2 regions of the Streptomyces sp. NPDC002476 genome follow, and region 2 is predicted to be linked to the other one. Evidence: riboswitches for the same ligand, from Rfam matches in the RefSeq annotation. Region 2 holds a riboswitch; the other holds the start of a gene.
What was found. A riboswitch is a leader RNA that binds a small molecule or an ion and turns the genes downstream of it on or off. The one in region 2 is predicted to bind S-adenosylmethionine.
Positions count from the first base shown of each region.

Region 1: it holds a riboswitch for S-adenosylmethionine, as region 2 does, so the genes downstream of both, ACFYXM_RS01245 (aminotransferase class V-fold PLP-dependent enzyme) here and thrC (threonine synthase) in region 2, are expected to answer to the same signal.

Region 1 covers NZ_JBIARH010000001.1:281,880-290,619, reverse strand. The annotation lists gene ACFYXM_RS01265 (c-type cytochrome) at 40-849, shown strand; gene ACFYXM_RS01260 (Rieske 2Fe-2S domain-containing protein) at 846-1,898, shown strand; gene ACFYXM_RS01255 (cytochrome bc complex cytochrome b subunit) at 1,895-3,544, shown strand; gene trpD (anthranilate phosphoribosyltransferase) at 3,669-4,733, shown strand; SAM riboswitch class IV at 4,861-4,978, shown strand; gene ACFYXM_RS01245 (aminotransferase class V-fold PLP-dependent enzyme) at 5,150-6,514, shown strand; gene ACFYXM_RS01240 (Lrp/AsnC family transcriptional regulator) at 6,657-6,938, opposite strand; gene ACFYXM_RS01235 (rhomboid family intramembrane serine protease) at 6,935-7,687, opposite strand; gene ACFYXM_RS01230 (hypothetical protein) at 7,886-8,128, shown strand; gene ACFYXM_RS01225 (NYN domain-containing protein) at 8,166-8,740, shown strand, end outside.
Region 2 covers NZ_JBIARH010000009.1:159,431-168,170, reverse strand. The annotation lists gene ACFYXM_RS14065 (MoaD/ThiS family protein) at 47-325, opposite strand; gene thrC (threonine synthase) at 359-1,693, opposite strand; SAM riboswitch class I at 1,712-1,839, opposite strand; gene ACFYXM_RS14055 (glucosyl-3-phosphoglycerate synthase) at 1,993-2,979, shown strand; gene ACFYXM_RS14050 (trehalose-6-phosphate synthase) at 3,165-4,586, shown strand; gene ACFYXM_RS14045 (hypothetical protein) at 4,787-5,806, opposite strand; gene otsB (trehalose-phosphatase) at 6,013-6,927, opposite strand; gene ACFYXM_RS14035 (DUF3263 domain-containing protein) at 7,339-7,626, opposite strand; gene ACFYXM_RS14030 (extracellular solute-binding protein) at 7,850-8,740, opposite strand, start outside.

The DNA of each region.
Region 1 (8,740 bases), on a different contig from region 2:
CCAGCATCGACGCAGAAGATCCTGACACCGGGGTAATCCGTGAAAAAGCTCTCCGCTCGACGACGCCATCCGTTGGCGGCGGTCGTCGTACTACTCCTCGCGCTGGCGGCTACTGGGGGGCTGTATGCCGCGTTTGCGCCCGCGAGTAAGGCGCAGGCCGACGAAACCGCCCAGTCCCTCGCCATCGACGAGGGCAAGAAGCTGTATGCCGTCGGTTGCGCCAGCTGCCACGGGACCGGCGGTCAGGGCACCACCGACGGGCCGTCCCTGGTCGGCGTGGGCTCCGCCGCCGTCGACTTCCAGGTCGGTACGGGCCGCATGCCGGCGCAGCAGCCGGGTGCCCAGGTACCGAAGAAGAAGAACATCTACAGCCAGGCCGAGATCGACCAGCTCGCGGCGTACGTCGCGTCGCTCGGCGCCGGTCCGATCACGCCGACCAAGCAGCAGCACGACCCCGCCGGCGCGGACGCCGCCAAGGGCGGCGAGCTGTTCCGCAACAACTGCGCCCAGTGCCACAACCTCACCGGCCAGGGCGGTGCGCTGACGAACGGCAAGTACGCGCCCAGTCTTGAGGGCGTGTCGACGAAGCACCTGTACGAGGCCATGCAGACCGGCCCGCAGAACATGCCGTCCTTCCCGGACACGACGATGCCCGAGCAGCAGAAGCGGGACATCATCGCCTACGTCAAGGCCGTGAACAGCGATGACACCCCGAGCCCGGGTGGTCTCGGGCTGGGTGGCCTGGGACCGGTCAGCGAAGGCCTGTTCGCCTGGATCTTCGGTCTCGGCGCACTGATCGCACTCGCCGTTTGGGTCGCGGCCCACACCGCTAAGGCCAAGAAGTCATGAGTAGCCAAGAGATTCCAGACGAGAACCTGCCCACCACGCAGGACACCGCGCACGGCGCGGTAGAGGTCGCGGACAACCCGTTCGCCGACCCGGGGCTGCCGGCCCACCAGCCGCGCATCCAGGACATCGACGAGCGGGCCGCGAAGCGCTCCGAGCGCACCGTCGCCCTGTTCTTCACACTGTCGATGCTGGCGACGATCGGCTTCATCGCGTCGTACGTCATCTTCCCGGTCGACAAGATCGTGTACATCTGGCCCTTCGGCCATGTGAGCGTGCTCAACTTCTCCCTGGGCCTGACCCTGGGCGTGGCGCTCTTCGCGATCGGTGCCGGGGCCGTCCACTGGGCGCGCACCCTGATGTCCGACGTGGAGGTCGCCGACGATCGTCACCCGATCGAGGCCGAGCCCGAGGTCAAGGCGAAGGTCCTGGCGGACTTCGCCGAGGGGGCCAAGGAGTCCGCGCTCGGTCGGCGCAAGCTGATCCGCAACACCATGTTCGGCGCGCTGGCCCTGGTGCCGCTCTCCGGTGTGGTGCTGCTGCGCGACCTCGGCCCGCTGCCGGAGAACAAGCTCCGCAAGTCGCTGTGGGCCCAGGGCAAGCAGCTCATCAACATGAACACGATGGAGCCGCTGCGTCCCGAGGACGTCGCCGTCGGTTCGCTGACCTTCGCCATGCCCGAGGGCCTGTCGGAGGACGCGGAGGACTTCAACAACCAGATCGCCAAGGCGGCGCTGATGATCGTCCGGATCCGTCCGGAGGACATCAAGGACGCGCGCGAGCGCAAGTGGGGGCACGAGGGGATCGTGGCCTTCTCCAAGATCTGCACCCACGTCGGCTGCCCGATCAGCCTTTACGAGCAGCAGACGCACCACGTGCTCTGCCCCTGCCACCAGTCCACCTTCGACCTCTCCGACGGCGCCCGCGTCATCTTCGGCCCGGCCGGTCACGCCCTTCCGCAGCTGCGTATCGGCGTGAACAGCGAGGGCAACCTCGAAGCGCTCGGTGACTTCGAAGAGCCCGTCGGTCCTGCATTCTGGGAGCGCGGATGAGTACTGCGACCACGCAAGCCCCCGGCTCCTCGGCGCCGGGCAATCGCAAGGCACCCGCCGGTGAGCGGGTGGCCGACTGGGCGGACGGCCGGCTGGGGATCTACACCCTGGCCAAGGCCAACATGCGCAAGATCTTCCCGGACCACTGGTCCTTCATGCTCGGGGAAGTCGCGCTCTACAGCTTCATCATCATCATCCTCACGGGTGTGTATCTGACGCTGTTCTTCCACCCGAGCATGAACGAGGTCGTGTACCACGGCTCGTACGAGCCGATGCAGGGCATCAAGATGTCCGAGGCCTACGCCTCGACGCTGGACATCAGCTTCGATGTCCGCGGTGGTCTGCTGGTCCGCCAGATCCACCACTGGGCCGCGCTGATCTTCCTGGCCGCCATGTTCGTGCACATGATGCGCGTCTTCTTCACGGGCGCCTTCCGCAAGCCGCGCGAGATCAACTGGCTGTTCGGTTTCCTGCTGTTCGTGCTCGGCATGTTCACCGGTTTCACCGGCTACTCGCTCCCGGACGACCTGCTGTCCGGTACGGGTATCCGCTTCACCCAGGGCGCGATCCTGTCCGTGCCGATCGTCGGCACGTACATCTCGATGTTCCTGTTCGGCGGCGAGTTCCCCGGCCACGACTTCGTCGCCCGGTTCTACTCGATCCACATCCTGCTGCTGCCGGGCATCATGCTCGGCCTCGTGGTGGCGCACCTGATCCTGGTCTTCTACCACAAGCACACGCAGTTCCCCGGCCCCGGCCGCACCCAGAAGAACGTCGTCGGCATGCCGCTGCTGCCGGTGTACATGGCGAAGGCGGGCGGATTCTTCTTCCTGGTCTTCGGCATCATCGCGATCATCTCGGCCATCGCCACGATCAACCCGGTCTGGTCCATCGGCCCGTACCGGCCGGACCAGGTGTCCACCGGCGCCCAGCCCGACTGGTACATGGGCTTCGCCGAGGGTCTGATCCGAGTGATGCCTGGCTGGGAGATCAACCTGTGGGGTCACACGCTCGCCCTGGGCGTGTTCATCCCGCTGGTGTTCTTCGGACTGGTGCTCGTGATCATCGCGGTCTACCCGTTCCTCGAGTCCTGGGTCACCGGTGACAAGCGCGAGCACCACCTGCTGGACCGCCCGCGCAACGCCCCGACCCGGACGGCCTTCGGCGTCGCCTGGATCACCGTCTACGTCATCGTCTTCATCGGCGGTGGCAACGACCTGTGGGCCACGCACTTCCACATGTCGATCAACGCCATCACCTGGTTCATCCGGATCTTCATCTTCGCGGGCCCGGTCATCATGTTCATCGTCACCCGGCGGATCTGCCTCGGCCTCCAGCGCCGCGACAAGGAGAAGGTGCTGCACGGGCGCGAGTCCGGCATCATCAAGCGCCTGCCGCACGGTGAGTTCGTCGAGATCCACGAGCCGCTCGGTCCCGAGCAGCTGCACACGCTCACCGCGCACGAGCAGTACGAGCCGCTCGCGATCGGCCCGACGGTCGACGAGAACGGTGTCGAGCGCAAGGTCTCCGCGATGCAGAAGCTGCGCGCCCGGCTCAGCAAGGGCTACTACGGCGAGAACAACCAGATCGCCAAGCCCACCGTCGAGGAGTACAAGGAGATCACCAGCGGCCACGGTCACCACTGATCGCCTGAACTGATCGCCACAGCAGGGGCCCCGTCCATCCGATGGACGGGGCTCTTCGCTGTCCTCCGCCCTGGATAGGGTGGGAGCCGAACCTCTTATCGGCTGTGGACCCCAGGAGCGGACCATGAACGTTGTGACCCCGGTCGGCGGCGACAGCGTGGCGGACCGTTCCTGGCCCGGCGTGCTGAACCCGCTGCTGCGCGGCGAGGACCTGAGCGCGGACGACACCGCGTGGGCGATGGACCGCATCATGAGCGGCGAGGCCACCGACGTGCAGATCGCCGGTTTCGCGGTGGCCCTGCGCGCCAAGGGCGAGACGGTCGACGAGGTGTCCGGCCTGGTGCGCGCGATGTACGAGCACGCCAACACCATCGACGTCCCCGGCCGCACGGTCGACATCGTCGGCACCGGCGGCGACCTCGCCAAGACGGTCAACATCTCCACGATGTCGGCGATCGTCATCGCGGGCTCCGGCGCCAAGGTCGTCAAGCACGGCAACCGCGCCTCCTCGTCGGCGAGCGGCTCCTCCGACGTGCTGGAGAGGCTCGGCGTCAACCTGGACCTCGGCGCGCGGCGCGTGGCCGAGGTCGCCGAGGAGGCGGGCATCACCTTCTGCTTCGCCGTGAAGTTCCACCCGGCGCTGCGGTACGCGGCCCGTGCCCGCAAGGAGCTGGGAGCCCAGACCACGTTCAACGTCCTCGGCCCGCTCACCAACCCGGCCCGGGTACGTGCCCAGGCCGTCGGCGTCGCCGATCTGCGGATGGCACCCATCGTCGCCGGCGTCCTCGCCGAACGGGGCAACTCGGCGCTCGTCTTCCGCGGCGACGACGGGCTCGACGAGCTGACGACGACCGCGACCTCACGGGTCTGGGTGGTCCGCGACGGAGCGGTGCGCGAGGAGGCGTTCGACCCGCGCGACATAGGTCTGGAACTGGTCCCGGCCCAGGCGTTGCGCGGCGGCGACCCCTCGTACAACGCGGATGTGGCCCGCCGGGTGCTGACCGGTGAGCACGGGCCCGTACGCGAGGCCGTGCTCCTCAACTCGGCCGCGGCGCTGGTGGCCCTGGACCCGACGGACGGCACGCTGAACGAGCAACTCGCCGCCGGGATCGAGAAGGCCGCCGAGTCCATCGACTCCGGGGCGGCACGGCGCGCGCTGGAGCGCTGGGTGGCGGCCAGCAACGCCTGAGCGCCTGTCGGGTGAGCCGCGATCGGACATCCGACAGCCTCTGAACCGAGGGAATGTGCCGCAGGGCGCGGTCCGGATCCTGGACCGCGCCCTTGCGCGTTCGCATCCATATGGCAGGATGCAGGCAGGTCATGAGTGACAGCGACTACGGCCCCGGCCCGCTGTCCGGCAACCCTCCGTCCGTGGCGGGGTGCCCCGGGTGAAGACCAGGCCGCAGGCAGCGAGGTCTGCGGCAAGCGCGGGCCCCTCGGCATCGGTGAATGCCAACCCCCGGGGTCCTGGTCCCTAGGGAGTCTCTTGTGAGCACGCGAATGCGCTAGGGCGTTCTCGCCCTTCTCCGCACCCTTTCTCTTTCCGCTGCGCTGCCGCGTATCCGCCGGCGCATGCGTTTCGCCTGCCTTCTACGGGAGTTCGCCATGTCTGTCCTCACCGCTGCCGCCGACCAGTCGATTTATAACCCTCTGCCGGTTCTGGGTAAGGATGTAATGGTTCCGCTGGTCACGGGTGGTGAAGTCACCTATGCCGCGCTCGACTACGCCGCCAGCGCCCCGGCCCTCCAGCGCGTCTGGGACGACGTCGCCGCGTACGCCCCGTACTACGGCAGCGTCCACCGCGGCGCCGGGTACCTCTCGCAGCTCTCCACGGACCTCTTCGAGAACAGCCGCGAGACCGTCGCGGAGTTCCTCGGCTGCCGCCCCGACGACCAGGTCGTCTTCACCCGCTCGACCACCGATTCGCTCAACCTGCTGGCCGCGGTGGTCCCCGCCGACTGCCAGGTGTTCGTGTACGAGACCGAGCACCACGCCTCGCTGCTGCCGTGGCGCGACGCCCGGGTGACGTACCTGGACGCCCCGCGCACCCCGGCCCAGGCCGTCGAGACGCTGGAGCGGGCGCTCGCCGACCGCGATCCCTACGGCCCCGCGCTGGTCTGCGTCACGGGCGCCTCCAACGTCACCGGCGAACTGTGGCCGGTCAAGGAGCTGGCGGCCGCCGCGCACGCGCACGGCGCCCGGATCGTGCTGGACGCCGCGCAGCTCGCCCCGCACCACCCCGTCGACATCACCGACCTGGACGTCGACTGGGTCGCCTTCTCCGGGCACAAGCTGTACGCGCCGTTCGGCTCGGGCGTGCTCGCGGGCCGGGCCGACTGGCTCCGGGACGCCGAGCCGTACCTGGCCGGCGGCGGCGCCTCGCGCACGGTCGCCCGCCGGGCCGACGGCGGTGTGGACGTCGAGTGGCAGACCACCTCGGCCCGTCACGAGGCCGGTTCCCCCAACGTCATCGGCGTGTACTCCATCGCCTCCGCCTGCAAGGCGCTCACCGAGGCGGGCTTCGACGACCTGGTCGCCCGGGAGCAGCACCTCGTCGCCACCGTCCGCGCCGGGCTCGCCGAGGTCCCCGAGGTCACGGTGCTCTCGCTGTTCGGCGACGACGCCCCGCGGGTCGGTGTCATCTCGTTCGTGGTGGAGGGCTGGAACAGCTCGCACTTCGCCGCGGCGCTCTCCGCCGAGTACGGCATCGGGGTGCGCGACGGACTGTTCTGCGCCCACCCGCTGGTCCGTACGCTGCTGGGCAGCGACCCGCAGGAGGTCGGCGAGTGCGGCGCTCCCGAGGCCGCGCCGGGAGAAACGTCGCTCAACGCGATCCGGGTGAGCTTCGGCGCCGGTACGCCCGACGAGCACATCGAGCGCTTCGTGCGGGCGGTCAAGGAGCTGGTCGGTCGGGGCGCCCGGTGGACCTACCGCACCGAGGGCGGTCGCTGCGTGCCGGACCGGGGCTGAGAGCCTGTCGGGCGACCTCTGACCGGGCGGCCACGCCCTGGGGCGTGCGCTTTCCGGTCGAAGGCCGCCCGACAGGCTCTGAGAGTGCGTGACCCCGGTGGAGGCGGCGGGGCCGCCTCCACCGGGGTGCGGGAGGCGGCCTCTACGCGTCGAGGCCGATGTTGAAGGCGGCCTCCAGGTCGTGCTGCGAGTAGGTGCGGAAGGCCACGTGCGTGTCGGTGGCCTCGACGCCGGGGATCTTGCTGATCCGGCCGGGGATGACGTCCGCCAGGTCGTCGTGCCGGGCCACCCGGACCATGGCGATCAGGTCGTAGGTGCCGGTGACGGAGAAGACCTCGCTGACGTTGTCCAGCGCGGCGATGGCCTCGGCGATCTCGGGAATCCGGTCCACGCTGGTCTTGACGAGCACGATCGCGCTGATCACGGCTGGTTCTCTCCCTCGGTGGCCGCTGCTGGGGCCTTCACTCTATCCGCACGCCGGTAGCGCCCCCATGCGTAGAGGAAGCCGAGCGCGAAGCCGACCACATGGGCCAGATAGGCCACGCCGGGCCCGCCGTCGACGGAGTTCCGGACCGCCAGCCACTGCAGGACGAACCAGAAGATCAGGACGATCCAGGCGGGGAAGCGCAGCGGCAGGAAGAAGAGGAACGGGAACAGGCTGGTGACCCGGGCCCTGGGGAACAGGTACAGGAAGGCCCCCAGTACCGCCGAGATGGCCCCCGAGGCGCCGACCAGGGTCTGGTCGGACGTGGCGTGCGCGGCGGCGTAGGCGGTCAGCGCGAGATAGCCGCACACCACGTAGAAGAGGGTGAACTCGGCGCGGCCCATGCGCTGCTCGGTCATCGCCCCGAACACGTACAGGAACAGCATGTTCCCGAGCAGATGCAGCCAGCTGCCGTGCACGAAGAGGGCGGTGAGCGGGGTGAGCAGGACGCGCCCCGAGCCGTTCCACAGCTCGTTCGGGATCACCCCCCAGCGTTCGAAGTAGCCGGCCTGCGCGGCGAGCACGGCGTCGGCGGTGCCCTGGGGCGGGCGGAGGCCGGAGAGCGGGCCGAGCACGAAGATCAGGCAGCACGCCGCGATCAGGGTGTGGGTGACCAGCGGGCCGCCGGAGGTGACCGTCCGTAGGAGTCCGCTGGTCAGCCTGCCGGCCGCAACTCGCAGATCGATCATGAACAGAGCATGACGCAAGCGGAGGGAACGGGACAGACCGCCTCGCCGTGTCGGGCGGACACGGCGAGGCCGTAGGGTTAAGAGGGGCCGGTGGTGAGCAGAGCGGCCCTTCGTACGGCAGGACAATCCGCAGTTCGACGGCGCACCGCGAGATCCTTGAAACAGACGGCACCAGGCTCGATGAAAGAGGACGCAACGATGACGACGGTTCCGCAGCCGACCGACGGGACCCGCTGGCGCTGCACGCTCTGCGGAAATCTCACACGCTTCGACGTGACGCGTTCCTCCAAGGTCGTCGAGTACGTCCATCTCGACCTGGCCGGGGAAGCGACCGTGGAGGAACGCGAGGTGGTCAGTGAGACCATCGAGTCGGTGCGTTGCCGTTGGTGCAACGCGGTGGACCAGATCGAACTGGTCGCCAGGCCGGGTGCCGACTCCTGACGGAGCCGCGCACAGACAATCGATTTTGAGGTGACGGATGGTGGAGCGGTCCGCAAGCGGCGCCGAACCGGCCGAGGCGGCCGACGGCGCTGTCGAGGCGCTCGACCGCCCGCTGCCCGAAGGCGTGCGACGGCGGGTCGTCGCGCTGGTCTCGGACGCGTTCGGCGGTCTGACGGTCGGTGAACTCCCGGCCCCGCTGAGACAGTACGCCCGCTTCACGCCGACCCGGCGTGCCAAGTTCGCCGGGAACGCGATGGCGGCGGCGCTGGAGAGCGACGCGCTGTTCCGGCAGCGTATCGGTGAACGGCTGGGGGAGCGGCAGCCGGAGCTGGCCCGTGCGCTGGAGTCCGGTTCGCCGCCCGCCGCCGCCGATCCCGTCGACGTCGCCGCGGCCGCCTATGTGCTGCGCCCGGCGGGCTGGGTGAAGCTGGTCGCCGCCGCGGGCGAGGAGGTCCAGCGCGCCGAGGCCGAACGCGCCGACGAGGCGAGTCGCCGCGAGCTGGAGCGGCTGCGCGAGGAGCTCGCCCAGGCCCGTGCCCAGACCAGGAGTGAGACGGAACGGCTGCGCGCCGAACTGGACGCCGCCCGCAAGGAGGCCGACTCCCTCCAGCG
Region 2 (8,740 bases):
GGCGACCGACCGGTGGCCGACCGCGGTGCGGGGAGCCTTCGGACCGTCAGCAGCCGCCCGCCACGGCGGGGATGATCGAGATGCCGGCGCCGTCCGGGGTCGCCGTCCCCAGGCCGTCCTCGAAGCGCACGTCGTCGTCGTTCACGTACACGTTCACGAAGCGGCGCAGCTTGCCCTGGTCGTCCAGGACCCGGACGGCGATGCCCGGGTGGTTGCGCTCCAGGGACTCGATGACCTGGGAGAGGTTCTCGCCCTCTGCCGGGACCTCGGACCGGCCGCCCGTGTAGGTGCGGAGGATGGTGGGGATGCGGACCTTGACGCTCATGGTGGGTGTGCCTTTCTTCGGTCGCGGTGGGGATCAGGCGGTGGCGAGGCCGGCGGCGCGGAACGCGTCCAGGCTCGGGCGGATCGTCGCGGTCGCCTGCGAGGTGGCGGCCACCGCGTCCAGGGTCTTGAGGCCGTCACCGGTGTTGAGGACGACGGTGGTCAGCGACGGGTCGAGCACGCCGTTCTCGATCAGCTTCTTCGTCACGCCGACCGTCACCCCGCCCGCCGTCTCGGCGAAGATGCCCTCGGTACGGGCCAGCAGCTCGATCGCGTCGACGATCCGCTCGTCGTCCACGTCCTCGACCGCGCCGCCGGTGCGCCGGGCGATGTCCAGGACGTACGGGCCGTCGGCCGGGTTGCCGATCGCCAGGGACTTGGCGATGGTGTCGGGCTTCTGGGGCCGTACGACGTCGAGTCCGGCCTTGAACGCGGTGGAGACCGGGGAGCACCCCTCGGCCTGGGCGCCGAAGATCTTGTACGGCCTGTCCTCGACCAGCCCCAGCCCGATCAGCTCCTGGAGTCCCTTGTCGATCTTCGTGAGCTGCGAGCCGGACGCGATCGGGATGACGATCTGGTCGGGCAGGCGCCAGCCGAGCTGCTCGCAGATCTCGTACGCCAGGGTCTTGGAGCCCTCCCCGTAGTACGGGCGCAGATTGACATTGACGAAGCCCCAGCCCTCCCCGAGCGGGTCGCCGATGAGCTCCGAGCAGAAGCGGTTGACGTCGTCGTAGTTGCCCTCGATGCCGACCAGCTCGCCGCCGTACACCGCGGCCATGACGACCTTGCCCTGCTCCAGGTCGTGCGGGATGAACACGCAGGAGCGGAAGCCGGCGCGGGCGGCGGCGGCGCCCACCGCACCGGCGAGGTTGCCGGTGGAGGAGCAGGAGAGAGTGGTGAAACCGAAGGCGCGGGCGGCCTCGACGGCGATCGCGACGACGCGGTCCTTGAAGGAGTGCGTCGGGTTGCCGGAGTCGTCCTTGACGTACAGGCCACCGGTGACGCCCAGCTCGCGGGCGAGGTTGTCGGCCTTGACCAGCTTGGTGAAGCCGGGGTTGAGGTTGGGCTTCTCCGCGACATCGGCGGGGACCGGCAGCAGCGGCGCGTACCGCCAGATGCTGTTCGGTCCGGCCTCGATGCGCTTCCTCAGCTCCTCCGGGGAGCCGGTCGGCAGGTCGTACGCCACTTCGAGCGGCCCGAAACAGGACGCGCAGGCGAAGATCGGGCCGAGTGCGAAACGCTCGCCGCATTCGCGGCAGGAGAGCGCCGCGGCGGGTCCGAGATCGAGGTCGGCGGGCGCGGTGCCGGCGGAGGAATCATCGGCGGAAGAGGTGTTCGCTGGGGCGGTCGCAGCGGTCTGCACGGCCATGATGGCGGAGGCCCTTTCTCCTCATCTTCCTTGCGACGCGTTTCGTCGCAAGCCGGAATTGGCACCTTCCCCACCGTGACCTCGCGGTCGGCAGGAGGGTTGCCGGGACGTCAACGGGCCGTTCCCTCAGTCCCTCTGGATGAGCGCTGTGGCACTGGAGCGATGCTCCAGGCATTTGTCGGCGGACCGACCCCGGCATGCGACGGTCGTCCGCGTTGTTCAAGACTGTAACCGAAGCACCGGACTGCTGAGACAGTCGTCCGAACCGCGAGATGGATCACATACAGGGAGTATCGACCGTGCTGGAAGAGGTCGAAAGCTGGCTGACCAGGCGTTCCTGGTCGGCCGCCGACCGTCCGCTGGACCGCCTCCTGGCTGCCAAGGCGAAGGACCCGCGGCGCGGGAGCGTGAGTGTCGTCCTGCCGGCACTGAACGAGGAGGCGACGGTCGGCGGGATCGTCACGACGATCCGGCGCGAGCTCATGGAGAAGGTCCGGCTGGTCGACGAACTCGTGGTGATCGACTCCGGTTCCACGGACGCCACCGCGAAGGTGGCCCGGGAAGCCGGCGCCCGGGTGGTGCACCGGGACGGCATACTCCCCCGGATACCCGCCGTGCCTGGCAAGGGCGAGGTGCTGTGGCGCTCGCTCCTGGTGACGCACGGTGACATCGTCTGCTTCGTCGACGCCGATCTGCGGGACTTCTCGGCCGACTTCGTCTCCGGCATCGTCGGCCCGCTGCTGACCGACCCGGAGGTCTGCCTCGTCAAGGCGATGTACGACCGGCCGTTCGGCGACGGCCCGGCCGGCCCTGCCGAACCCGCCCCCGGCGGGGCCGCGGCCCAGGGGGGACGGGTCACGGAACTGGTGGCCCGGCCGCTGCTCAATCTGCACTGGCCGCGGCTGGCCGGTTTCGTCCAGCCGCTGGGCGGCGAGTACGCGGCACGCCGCTCCCTGCTCGAACAGTTGCCCTTCCCCGTCGGGTACGGGGTGGAGCTGGGCCTCCTCGTGGACGCGCTGCACACGGTGGGCCTGGACGCGCTGGCCCAGGTCGACGTGGGTGTGCGCAGACACCGCCACCAGGACGGCCAAGCACTCGGCCGGATGGCGGCGGCGATCTACCGGACCGCCCAACTTCGCTTGTCCCGGGGGCACTTGGTGCGCCCCGCGCTGACCCAGTTCGAGCGCGGCGAGCACGGCTTCGTACCGCGCACCCATCCGGTGGACACCGAGGAGCGGCCCCCGATGCGCGAGATCGAGGAGTACGTCCAGCGCCGCGCAGCGTGACGCAAGCGCGCACCGTACGACACCCCCGCGGGGCCACGGAAACCATGGGACGTCCATGGGGCACCCACGGGCACACGGGGAACCGCCGGTAACCACGGGAGCCGTGCGCACGCCACCCGGGCGCCGCCGGACGTTGTCCGGCTTCGCACGTTTGAGTGGTTCGTGATCGGGCTAGATTGCGCAACATGGTCTCCGAGCGCGAAGCCCAGTCCGCCGAAGCCGGTGCCGTCCGGGCCGGCGCTGCCGAAGCCGGCGTTCTCGTCGCGTCGAACCGCGGCCCGGTGTCGTACACCCTGGAGACCGACGGGTCGCTCGACGCGAAACGCGGCGGGGGCGGGCTCGTCTCCGGGCTGAGCGCCGTCGACGACAAACTGTGGGTGTGCGCCGCGCTCGGCGACGGGGACCGCGAGGCGGTCCGGCGCGGGGTGGGCGAGCCGGGCGTGCGGATGCTCGACATCGACCCGGCCGTCCACGCGGACGCGTACAACGGCATCGCGAACTCGGTGCTCTGGTTCGTCCACCACATGCTGTACCAGACCCCGCTGGAGCCGGTCTTCGACCCGGAGTTCCGACGGCAGTGGGCATCGTTCGAGACGTACAACCGGGCCTTCGCCGAGGCGCTCGCCGAGGAGGCGGGCCGGGGCGCCGCGGTCCTGGTGCAGGACTACCACCTGGCGCTGGTGCCCGGCATGCTCCGCGAACTCCGCCCCGACCTGCGGATCGGCCACTTCTCGCACACCCCGTGGGCGCCCGTCGACTACTTCCGGCTGCTCCCCGACGACATCGCGGAACAGCTCCTGCGCGGCATCCTGGGCGCCGACCGGGCGTGCTTCCTCACCCGGCGCTGGGCCGACGCGTTCACCGCCTGCTGCGCAAAGTTCCTGGGCGGCACGGGACGGACCGGGATCGGGGTGCACGGACTCGGCGCGGACGCCGACTTCCTGCGCCGGCGCGCGCACGAGGCGGACGTGGACGAGCGGATGGCCGCGCTGCGCGAGCAGATCGGCCCCGGACGGAGGACGATCGTGCGGGTGGACCGGACGGAGCTGTCCAAGAACATCGTGCGCGGCCTGCTCGCCTACCGCACGCTCCTCGAAGAACGGCCCGAATGGCGGGAGCGCGTCGTCCATGTCGCCTTCGCCTACCCGTCGCGGCAGGACCTGGCCGTCTACCGCGACTACACCGCAGAGGTCCGGCAGGTCGCCGACGCGATCAACGAGGCGTACGGCACACCGGGCTGGACACCGGTCGTGCTGCACGTCAAGGACGACTTCGCGCGCTCGCTCGCCGCGTACCGGCTGGCCGACGTGGCCCTCGTCAACCCGATCCGCGACGGCATGAACCTGGTCGCCAAGGAGGTCCCGGTCGTCTCCGACCACGGCTGCGCGCTGGTGCTGTCACGGGAGGCAGGGGCGTACGAGGAACTGGGCGACGACGCGGTCGTGGTGAACCCGTACGACGTGTCCGCGACGGCGCGCGCCCTGCACGAGGCGCTGACGATGGCGGACGGCGAACGCGCCGAGCGCACGCGGCGGCTGACCGCGGCGGCGGTCGCACTGCCGCCGCAGCAGTGGTTCCTGGACCAGCTGGCCGCGCTGCGCGACTGATTCTCCCGGCGGGGAGCGAAGCGGGCGGCCCTGGGACGACCGGCCGGGGCCGGGCACAGCCGACGGAACGGCCGCGGGCGGCCGGGACGATCGGGCCGACGGGGACGGCCCGGGGCGGCCGGAACCCACGGATCCGGTTGTGGGCGGAGCCTGCGGAGCCGGTGCGGGCGAAACCCGCGGATCCGGTGTTGACGCTCCCGTCAACGAGACGCGACCGTGCGCAGTTCCAGCTCGTGTCTCGCCTCACTCCGCAACAACTCCTCCAAGTGGTGCAGCGTGGTGATGAGCGGGTCGTCGCGGTCGAGCACACGACCGGCAAGGCCGATCAACGAGTCGTCCTCGTGAGGCGTCGACCAGTCGAACAGCAGGCTGCACAGCGCTTCGCTGCTCTCGTCCCGATCGGCCACCATGCGCAGACCGAGCCATCTGCGCTCCACCCGGTGCCTCAGAAGCGAGGCAAAGGTCCGGATGCAGTGCCACGGATCGTCGGCACCCGTACCGGACATCAGTCGCGCGACCAGATCCTCGTACAGCTCCGCTGTTCCCAGGCTCAGCGCGCGCGCACCCACGTACGCCCAGCGGTCCGATCCCGTGCCGCCTCCGTAGGCCTCCCAGCGCGGGTTCCACAGCAGCCGGGTGAACGCGGCGCGCCCGGCGTCACCGTGCAGGGCGATGCCCAGGATCAGCCCACCGTTGCAATCTGTGGACGCGGCCCCCTCGCCCCATTCGACGAGCCTCTTCAGCCATGCCGGATCACCCGTCTTCGTCGCGAGGACCGGCAGGAACTCGGGGAACAGGTGAGAACCGACGTGCCGTTCCAGAGCCTCCGCGATCTCGGCCCGCAGATCCCGGCACGGCAGGTGCGCCAGCCCCAGGCAGGCGGACGCCGACTCGTCGTAGCCGCCCTCGACGTGCTCCCACAGCATCCGCTCGGCCGACTCGCACCCCAGGCACCCGACAGCGTGCAGCACACCGGCCGGTACGCCGTCGCGCAACCTGCCCGCCCGGACACTCGCCGCCAGCAGCCTTTCGGCCACGCCGGCGTCTCCGTGCCGGGCGAAGACCGGAATCAGTTGCTCACGTGCTCCGGGATCGTCCAGGAACACCGGAAGCAGCGCCTCCGCGTCGGAGCGGGACCCGTACCGCAGTACCACGTCCACGGCCATCGACTCCCACTGCCAGGTCACCGTCGTCGGATCACCGGCGTACCTGTCGAGCAACCTCCGCGCCGCCCATGAAACCGCCACTGCGTCCCCCGCCCCGCTGCCGCCTCTGTCTCTGCCGCTGCTCTGCCCTCTGGCTCGCCCCTGGGTCGAGCCAGAGGGTCGGCCTATGGGTCGGCGTCCGCCCGGACACCCGTCATCCCCCTCCTGGCCGGGACGGGGGGCGGCAGCCGTGGCTTCCGCCGCACCGAACCGTTGACGGCTCAGAGGCGTGCGGCCAGGGCCGCCAAGTAGCGTACGACGGCCGCCGGGCCGTCCAGCAGCAGATCGGCCCGTTCGGCCAGCTCGGTGACCTCGGCGCTGCCGCTGCAGACCAGCAGGCCCGGGATGCCGTCGGCGCCCTCGGCGCTTTCGGTGCCCTCGGCGCTTTGGGCGCTTTGGGCGCGGAGCTTCTCGACGGCGGCGTACGCGGCGAGGTCGCCGAGGTCGTCGCCCGCGTACAGGACGGACTCGGCACCCGTCTCGCGGAGGTACCGCGCGAGCGCGACGCCCTTGTCCATGCCGGGTGGGCGCAGCTCCAGCACCAGGCGGCCGGGTTCGACGATCAGCCCGTGGCGGGTGGCGAGCTCGCCGAGGGGTTCGCGCAGGGCCTCGAAGGCGCCTTGCGGGTCGGTGGCGCGGCGGGTGTGGACGGCGAGCGCCCGGCCCTTCTCCTCGACCCAGGTGCCGTGCCAGGCGCCGTGCCGGTCGAGCACGCCGGGCAGTTCGGCGCGGGCCGCGGCCACGCCGGGGTGCGGGGCGAGGGCCTGGACGGCACCGGTGACGGCGTCCCAGCGCTCGGCTCCGTAGTGGCCGAGGACGACGAGGTGGTCGAGGCCCGCCACCCCGGCGAAGCCGCCCTGCCGGACGGCGACGCCGGCCGGGCGGCCCGTGACCACGGCGACGGAGGCCACTTTCGGGGCGAGCGCGACGAGGGCGTCCACGGCGCCGGGGTGGGCACGGGCCTGGTTCGGGTCCGGGACGATGTCGGCGAGCGTCCCGTCGAAGTCGAGTGCGATGACGGCACGGTCCGGGCGCGCGAGGATCGCGGCGAGCGCCTCCCGGCCTACCGGGGTGGTGGGGGTCGGGAACTCGGACGGGGTCGCGCTCGGCGCGGGTGCGTGCGGGTTGCAGCCCATGGGGCGAGCCTATAGGCGGCGGGCGGAGGCGATCGCGGCGAGGCGTCCGCGGTGGCGGAATTCACGGCGGTGCGGAGTGGTCGGGCTGCCGCCCCGAGGGCGTGCGCGACGGGCGCATGAGCGGCGTTCGCGGCCCTGGCGGGCGCGTCGGCGGCGTACGCGACGGGGGCAGGTGCGTTGGACCGGCGCGTTCGCGCCGGAGCGGGACGGGCGCGGCGCGCGACGGGGCAGGCACGGTGATCGGTGCATCGGCCGCGTGCGCGACGGGGCGTGGTGGGCTGGCGCATCGGCGGCGTACGCGGCGGGCGTGACGGGCTTCCGCGTCAGCGGCGTACGCGACGGGGGCGTGGTGAGCCGCCGCGTACGCGGCGGCGCGGGCTCGTCAGCGGCGTTCGCGGCGGCGCGGGCGCGTCAGCGGCGTTCGCGGCGGGCGTCCCGGACGCGGCGCAGGCGGTTCACCGTCACTGGGTCCTCCTCCAGCGCCCGGCGGTCGTCGAGGAGCGCGTTCAGCAGTTGGTAGTAGCGCGTGGGCGAGATACCGAGCCGCTCGCGGATCGCCCGCTCCTTGGCCCCGGGGCCGGCCCACGACCGGCGCTCCAGGGCCAGTACGGCACGGTCGCGGTCGGAGAGGCCGGATGCGTTCGGTGTTTCGGACGTCTCCCGCCCGTCGGTTTCGTCGGATGGTTCCGACGGTGCCACGGGCTCGGTCGTGGCGAACGTGGCTGGCGGGGTGGGCGGGGCCGACGGGGCAGATGAGGCGGACGGTTCGACCGGGCCGACCGGTTCGGCGGAACCGGCCGGCCCGGCCGGGCGGGCCGTGTCGTCGGGGCCGTGCTCGGAGGTGGTCATATCAGCCAACCTATCGCCCGGCCGGAGGGCCGCCACCCCGCCACCGTGCGGCCTCCGCCACCGGGCGCCCCCGCTACCGGGCGACCTCCGCGGTCGCCGCGTCCCGTCCGATCCTCCCCAGCACGGCCGCGGGGTTCCCGTCCGGCGCGACCGCCTTGCCGATGTTCTCCTTGATCGACTCGTTGGTCCTGGCCCAGGACGTCTTGCCGTACGGGTAGAACTCCGCGTTCGGCAACGCGGCCAGGAACTTCCGCAGCGGCTCGTGCCCGGCGTCGGACTCCATCGCGGCGGAGGCGCTGCCGGTGACCGGCAGCAGGTCGTACGCGTCGGCGAACTCGATGACGTTCTTGTCGGTGAAGAGGTACTCGAAGAACTTGCCGAGCTGCACCCGGTGGCCGCGCTGCTTGAAGCCCATGATCCAGTCGGCGACCCCCACCGGGCTCGTGCCGGGTCCGTTGGTGCCGGGCATCGGCACCATACCGACGGAGATCCCCTTCTTCCGCGCCTCCCGCATCAGCGTCGGGTGGCCGTTCAGCATGCCGACCTCGCCGCGCGTGAACGCGGCGAACGCCTTGCCCCGGTCGAGATCGCCGGGCGCGACCGGGCCCACCAGCCCCTTGCCGACCAGGTTCGTCCGCAGCCAGTCGAACGTCCTGATGTTCTCGGCCGAGTCGAACTCGTACGAACCGGAGTCGTTGACGAAGCCGCCGCCCCCGCCGAGCAGCCACATCATGGTCTCGGCCTGGGCCTCTTCCGGGCCGAGCGGCAGCGCGAAGGGGTACTTCACACCGCGCTGCTTCAGCACCGCCGCGTCGTCGCGGATGTCGTCCCAGGTCCGCGGGGCGGACAGGCCCGCGTCGGCGAACAGCTTCTTGTTGTAGAAGAGCAGTCGGGTGCTGGCGACGAACGGCACCCCGTACTGGGTACGGTCCACGCTGCCCGCGTCGGTCAGGTGGGGCAGGAA